One region of the Paenibacillus sp. FSL H8-0537 genome, then DNA from elsewhere that is predicted to be linked to it. Evidence: riboswitches for the same ligand, from Rfam matches in the RefSeq annotation. Region 1 holds a riboswitch; the other holds the start of a gene.
The links. Region 1 has a riboswitch for cyclic di-GMP ahead of MHB80_RS10825 (methyl-accepting chemotaxis protein). Riboswitches for the same ligand answer to the same signal wherever they lie in the genome.
Positions count from the first base shown of each region.

Region 2: another riboswitch for cyclic di-GMP. It lies ahead of MHB80_RS22060 (PA14 domain-containing protein); the one in region 1 lies ahead of MHB80_RS10825 (methyl-accepting chemotaxis protein).

Region 1 is NZ_CP150290.1:2,586,670-2,590,062, reverse strand. It holds gene MHB80_RS10825 (methyl-accepting chemotaxis protein) at 1-1,257, opposite strand, end outside; cyclic di-GMP riboswitch class I at 1,414-1,497, opposite strand; gene MHB80_RS10820 (YrzA family protein) at 1,662-1,871, shown strand; tRNA gene MHB80_RS10815 (tRNA-Thr) at 1,986-2,061, shown strand; tRNA gene MHB80_RS10810 (tRNA-Pro) at 2,071-2,144, shown strand; gene crtI (phytoene desaturase family protein) at 2,319-3,393, opposite strand, start outside.
Region 2 is NZ_CP150290.1:5,234,825-5,238,217, forward strand. It holds gene MHB80_RS22060 (PA14 domain-containing protein) at 1-1,350, opposite strand, end outside; cyclic di-GMP riboswitch class I at 1,424-1,524, opposite strand; gene MHB80_RS22065 (class II aldolase/adducin family protein) at 1,822-3,102, opposite strand; gene MHB80_RS22070 (NAD-dependent malic enzyme) at 3,318-3,393, opposite strand, start outside.

The sequences.
Region 1 (3,393 bases):
AAACCCTCTGCCATGCTCGCCTGCACGCGCCGATTCAATCGAAGCATTCAAAGACAATAAATTCGTCTGAGTGTTCAAATCCTGAATGCCGCCCAAAAACTTCGTTACATTATTGTAGCGCTCATTAATCCGGTCAAAGGATTCGGTTACTCGGGCAAATTGCTGCACCGTCTGATTGACCATTTGCACGACGCCCTTCATATCGGTGGAGCCTGTGCGCGACGACTCTCTCATTTCTTTCATATCGCGGTTAATATATTCGGTCGAAGCAGCAATTTGCTGCGAGCTTGCCGATATTTGCTCCGTTACGGCAGAGATGGAGGTGGCATCATCATACTGGGTCATCAAAATCGTTTTGCCGTTGCCAATCTCTTCTTTCACCTGCTCGGAAGCATTCTGATTGCGAACAATCATATCGCCCATATTGCGCGAGGCTTGCAGAACAACCGTACTGACATCCATAGTCGAACGAAGCGTGTCGCGAAGCGCACTTCCCATTTGCTCCAGCGAACGGTCAATTTGACCAAATTCATCTTGGCGATCCAGCTTCCCATCATACGTAAAATCGTTATTTTGATAGGAGGCAATTCGCTTCATTAAGCCAACGATGCCTTTTTTCACATTCTGGCTTAACGAATAGGACATGAGGAACGGCAAAACGGCAAGCAGCACAATATTGATTATAATAATCGTATTGGCAGCCGCAAGACTTCTGTTCAATGCATCTTGAGTTGCAATCGAATCCACTTCAAGCCATTTTTCTACCGTTTCATTCGCAAAGCTGAGAACAATCGTATATGTACTAACAAGCTGTTTGACCTTGGCGGAACGATCTTCAATCGTCAGCTGGCTATAATTGCCGTTTTCATTGTTGAGCTGCTCCAACGCAAGACCAAACACATTGCCTTGGTTCGAATAGGCATTGCCATTATCTCCGTGAGGATATTTCGCATCCAGAGAGGCCAGTATAGACTTCAGCTTTTCTACCCGTTCCGGCATCGTCTTAAGCGCCAGATTGATTCCATCATCGCCAGTGCTGCCGTTTTCTACTGCATCAATCATCGAAAGCAGCGTGCGCAGCATCGAATCCGATACACCTTGATATTCCTTTTTGGCCTCCTGAAGCTCATTTGAAGCATTCACTGTACTTCTAACCGAAGCATTTTGCATAAAAATCCAACCGCCAGCCACCACGTTAAACAAAGTAATTAATGAAGTAATGAACAGCAGCTTCGTTGTGACCTTTTGTTTCTTCAAGAAATCAGAAACCCCTGATGTCCATTTTAACCATTTTGCCTTTTTCAATCGGTTAATCACCATTTTCACTCCATCTCTCCTACTTACACTGAAAAAAAACAAAAGCTTTTCAATCACCGTTACGAGTTGGATAGCTGAATCAGCCTATAGTCCTGTACCGGTAGTTTGGCAGCCATAGCTTAATACCTTAGGCCCATAACTTTGCGCCCTTATTTTTCAATAAGTTTGCCTTTTTCAGTATGTAATTTTCTATTTATTTCGACACTTTTAAAGTATAATTTAGGAAAACCCTTTTGTAAATTACAAAAAACGTGATTAGCCGACATGATACTTTGAAACTAGTGCTGAACAACGTTATACTATTAACGAAAGCTAGGCATGCAAGAGATTTGAGGGGGTTAATGATGGATTTTCGACTAGATTTAATTGAGGATAAAATCGAATTCTTTGAGGCTTTTGACTTACGAACGCTGGAGAAGCATATTGACCAGCAAATTGAAGCGAATAAGGCACTGCTTTTACAAGTTCACGCTATTAGCCATCATGCGGTCTTTCATCCCGATCGCGGGAAAATGCTGTACAGCGCAGTCGTTCATTTTAAAGTTAAAAAATAGGCCGATTCGGGCATTTGACTGCTGCCCGAATTTTTTTTCGAAAAATTAAAAAAAGGTATTGCATCCTCCTAAACTTCTGTGGCATAATACATCTTGTGTCCGATTCATAAACACGCCGTTGTAGCTCAACTGGTAGAGCAACTGACTTGTAATCAGTAGGTTGGGGGTTCAAGTCCTCTCGACGGCACCATTTTTTTCCCGGGACGTAGCTCAGCTTGGTAGAGCACCTGGTTTGGGACCAGGGGGTCGCATGTTCAAATCGTGTCGTCCCGATATTTAATAAGTTGTTTCAAGCAGGCCCTCTAATCCTAGAAGGGTTTTTTATTTTATTTGACCCTTTTTAGTTTGTGGGCATGAGCCCCATGTTATAAAAAATAAGCCGCGCTTGGCTGGATGCATTACTGCACCCAGCCAGACGCGGCTTTTCTTTTGCACCATTAGATTCTTTCAAGAATGCTGCCGAATCATCGCCTCTGCGGTGAGCAGCCCTGACATGGCAACCATCGGCGTTCCTCCGCCGGGATGGGTCGTTCCGCCTGCAAACCACAGTCCACGCAAATCCGCACGATTGGACGGCCGCATAAACGTCTGCTTCGCTGAATTCGAGGAAATGCCATAGATGGCGCCGCGAAATGCTGACGTATCCCGCTCCAGATCCTCCGGCGTATAAGCAGCAAGCTGCTCCATATTCCGTTCCAGTCCCACCAAGCCATAGGCAGCTAACTGCTTCAACAGACGTTCCTGATAACGCTCCGCCTCCCTCTCCCAGCTCCAAGCGTCCGACGTATAAGGGGCATTCGCCAAAATAAACAGGTTGCTGCCGCCTTCCGGCGCCATGTCCGGTTCTGAATAGGCAGAGCAGCATATATAGATCGCAGGATCAGCGGGCGCCACGCGGCGCTCGAAAATCGCCTCAAATTCTTCCCCATACCGCTGCGGATAAAATACAGTATGATGCAGCAGCTTATCGTAACGTCTGCGAATGCCGGCAAGAGTGACAAAGCCAGACAGCGAAGGCTCGTAGCTTGCCATTTTGCGGTCTGTCATCGCGGGCCGCAGCTGCTCGCCGAGCAAATCTCGGCATACGGAAAGCACATCACCGTTCGCGAGAACCAGATCAGCGGGCACAAAACCGCCGTCCGTCTCTACCCCGCTTACACGGCCGCCACTGGCAACAATGCGCTGTACACGTGTCGAGGTGTGTATTTCCGCCCCCATTTCCTCCGCCAGCTGGCGAAGTCCTTCAATAATGCTGTACGTGCCCCCACGAACGCCGAAAATGCCAAGCTCCGCCTCCACATGCGGCAGCATCGCGAAGATGGCTGGCGCCCGATTAGGGGCCGAGCCGACATAGGTCGCATAACGTCCAAACAAGGCCAGTGTATTGGGATGACGGAAATAACGGCGCAGCAGCACGGACAGCTTCGTCAGGGGGCGAATGCGGACAAATGCTGCCGCTAGCCCAGGACTCAGCTTATCCTGCCAGGAAACCATCATTTTGTTCATAAAATGACGCTCCGCC
Region 2 (3,393 bases), 2.6 Mb from region 1:
TCCAGTCTCAATATTCAAGTGATTGTTAACATGCATATCGCCTTGAATAAATAAATCTCCACGTTTTACAGAAATATTGGCTTGCTGATTATTGGAAACCAGACTGCCAACTACCATTTCCTCATCAATATTCATATTTACATTTGTATTAATATGAAGACTTCCAGGCACAATAACTCTTCCCGCTTGTACATGAAGCAGGCCGCTATTATAAGTAAGGCTTCCAGCTATGAAATTATCCGCAATCGAGACGCTAGAATTATTATTCAAGTGCAAGGAACCTTTGACCCATAAATTCCCTCCCATTGTCCGAGTGGAATCATTCGGTTTTTTAATATCTATAGTCAGCTCGGTGTTCGCATTCATGCTTCCATTGACGACCAAAGTTCCATAAACCGTAATGGACAGCTTATTGTTCGTATTAATCCCCTCTGCAATGACATAAACCGGTTTTGTAGGCGAGCCCAATGTCAATGAGGAATCTAAATTTAAATGGCCCACCGTTACAGCGACCATATCACTGCTGCTGTTATTGATTGCTGCCTCCAGACCTGAGGCACTGCAGTTATTGCAGGAGATAAATGACGGATTGGATGCCGCCAGACTGCTTTCGAGTGAAGCCATTTCTGCATTCATATACCGGCTAATTTCCGGATTCAAATCGCCTACCCGAATAAAGGGCAGCGCATTATGCTCATTATTTTGATTGCCAGAAATAATAATTTTATTGCCCTGCAGCTTGTTTTGCTCCGCTGGATTTCCAATTTGCGGCTTTGGAATCGTTTGAATAATAGGCTCTAGAGATTTAATCTCGATATACTGAATAGCGGTTGTATCTTCGCTGCTGCCTGCATGGAGCGTCAGTTTCCCGTCAGCAATGACAACCCCCTTATGGAAAGTCACTTGCCCGCCAGCTGGCAGCTCTGTATTCTCCCAAAAAGTGTTTCCCTCGACATTAAGCGTATTATTGCTTTCATATACAGAGCTTCCGACACTGACCTTCACGTTATATCTGCCATTCGGCAGCTCAATCTCCCATTCGCCCCCTTCTTGCACTTGAATAGAAGAGTTTAGAAGCGGAGCATCGTAGGTGCTTCCCGTAACCGTAGACTGCGTATGATCCATATTCCAACCATAGAAGTATCCATTATGTGGACCATACTCATCCCCATGGTCGGCCAAATAGCCATCTGCTGCTAAAGCATCAGCTGCTTTAAACTGAATATTAACGCCTCGAAATGCCGTGGCAGCCTCCGTAGAATCGCTCCAGATCGAAGGCAAGAACAAATGAATGATTAATGACAAGCACAATACTCTTATTACACCTTGCTTAATCTGACTAAAATACATTTGAATATCCTCCTCTATTAAGAAAAACGGCTGTCGCCACCCTCTGGCGGCAAATAAAAAAGACCCATTTACTTTTGGCGGCCCGGCTGTCATACGGCAACCATAATGATGGTTTTCCGTGAAGACCCGTGGCTTTGCGTCCCTGTCTTTCGATCAGGTTTGCCTTTTTCAATTTCAATGGGCTTGTTGATTTTTAAACCAACCTTTGAAATAATAGTTCTTTGTACTTAGTATATCGGTTGGATATTTGAAATTTTATACTACATAAGTCATAAAAATAAATATTTTTATTTATCTCCAGTTAATCCTATTTGAACTCACAATAATCTTCCTTTTCATCTGTTATCTATATCCTAAGTCTTACTATCAACAAAAAAATGCCCAACCCGCAAATCCGCAGGCTGGACATCTACCATCATATTTAAGTTCACTTCCCTATTAATTTAGGTGAAATGATTCAGGCCAATTGACCTACTTCAACCCAAAAGCCTGCTCCAGCTCCGCAATCCTCGACTGCTCCATATGCACAATAGCGCCAATGTTTTTCGCTGAAATGGTTGCTTTCGCGCTGTATTCGGCGACCTCTAGGCGGTCGAAGGCGTTCAGCAGGCTTTGCCCAGTGACGATGACGCAGTCATTTTCGGCAATGACGATGGGTGTGTTCTCCTGAAAAAGCTGTGCCGCCGCCTGCGGCTTCGTATACAAATCTCCATACGGGAGCTTAGGAATATTCCGCAGCAAAATATAGCTTTCCGGAATCGTCCGCGAATCCAGCAGCACCTCCGTCACCGCAAACGCCATAATGTTGGGCGGATGGGCAATAATAACCGAGTTCACATGCGGCTGCGTCTCATAAATATGCTGGTGAAACTGCACCGAGCGGCTAGGCACCTTGCCCACCTCCTTCTTCCCGCCGTCGATGCGTACGAGATCTGCTGGCTCCACATATTTACGGTCCTGATCATACGGCGTAATAATGAAGGAATTTTCACCGACCCGATGGGAAAAGGTCCCCTGTGTGCTCGTAAACAGCCGCTGATCGTAAGAACGCTTAATGAGCTTGCACATCTCCCGGCGTGCTTCCTTCTCCTCACTGCTGTAAAAGTCCGGTACGAACGCCTCCAGCAGCACCTCCCTCGTATCCGCCAGCTGTTCGGCCGCCAGCGTTACTGGCGTCCCAATCCGATTCGCCTGTATCTCCATCCGCGCGCAATATTCCAGCGTCTCGAATCTTTGAAAGGCTTCAAATAAATCGCGGCCGCCTACCACGACGCCGTGGTTTTCCAGCATAATCGTGTTCAAGCCTTCGCTGAATACATCCGCTATATTTTCACCCAGCTCCGCGCTTCCCGGCAAGCCGTATTTCGCCATGCCCACCTCGCCGCAGATCAAATAGTCATTCGGCAGCAGACGGACATTTGGCACTTTACGCACCATGCTGAACGCCACAAGCGCCGGTGGATGTGCATGAACAACCGCCCGAATATCCGGCCTTCTGCGATAAATCATCTGATGGAACGGGTATTCGCTCGATGGCCGGTGATTGCCTGCAATCGTACCGTCAGCCTTCACACAAACGATGTCCTGTCGCGTCAGCTCACCCTTATCAATACCCGCCGGCGTAATCCACAGATCGCCATTATCATCCAAAATCGATAAATTGCCGCCTGAAGTCGTCGTCATGCCATAACCGTAAATGCGCTCCATCATCATGACCAGCTGATCGGAAGGATGTAATAAGGTGAATTCCATTCGCGTGTCCCCCTTTTTCTCGTTCAATATCTTTGTTTATATTGTATTACTTTTGTTTGTTTTTGAAAGTGACTTTTTTTACATTTCCTTTCCTATATTTCAAAAAAAAGAATGCCTCAGGCCCATAGCTAGCCCCGAAGCATTCCCACTTTTCAATCTATATTCAAATCTAAATATTTTTTTGTCCCCTATCCAGCACCCACGCCATATGCAAACTACAGCTTGCGCTCCCGTCTGCGGGCAACGCCCGAAGCATAAGCCGCTTCAATGACCGCCTCTTTGACACGATCT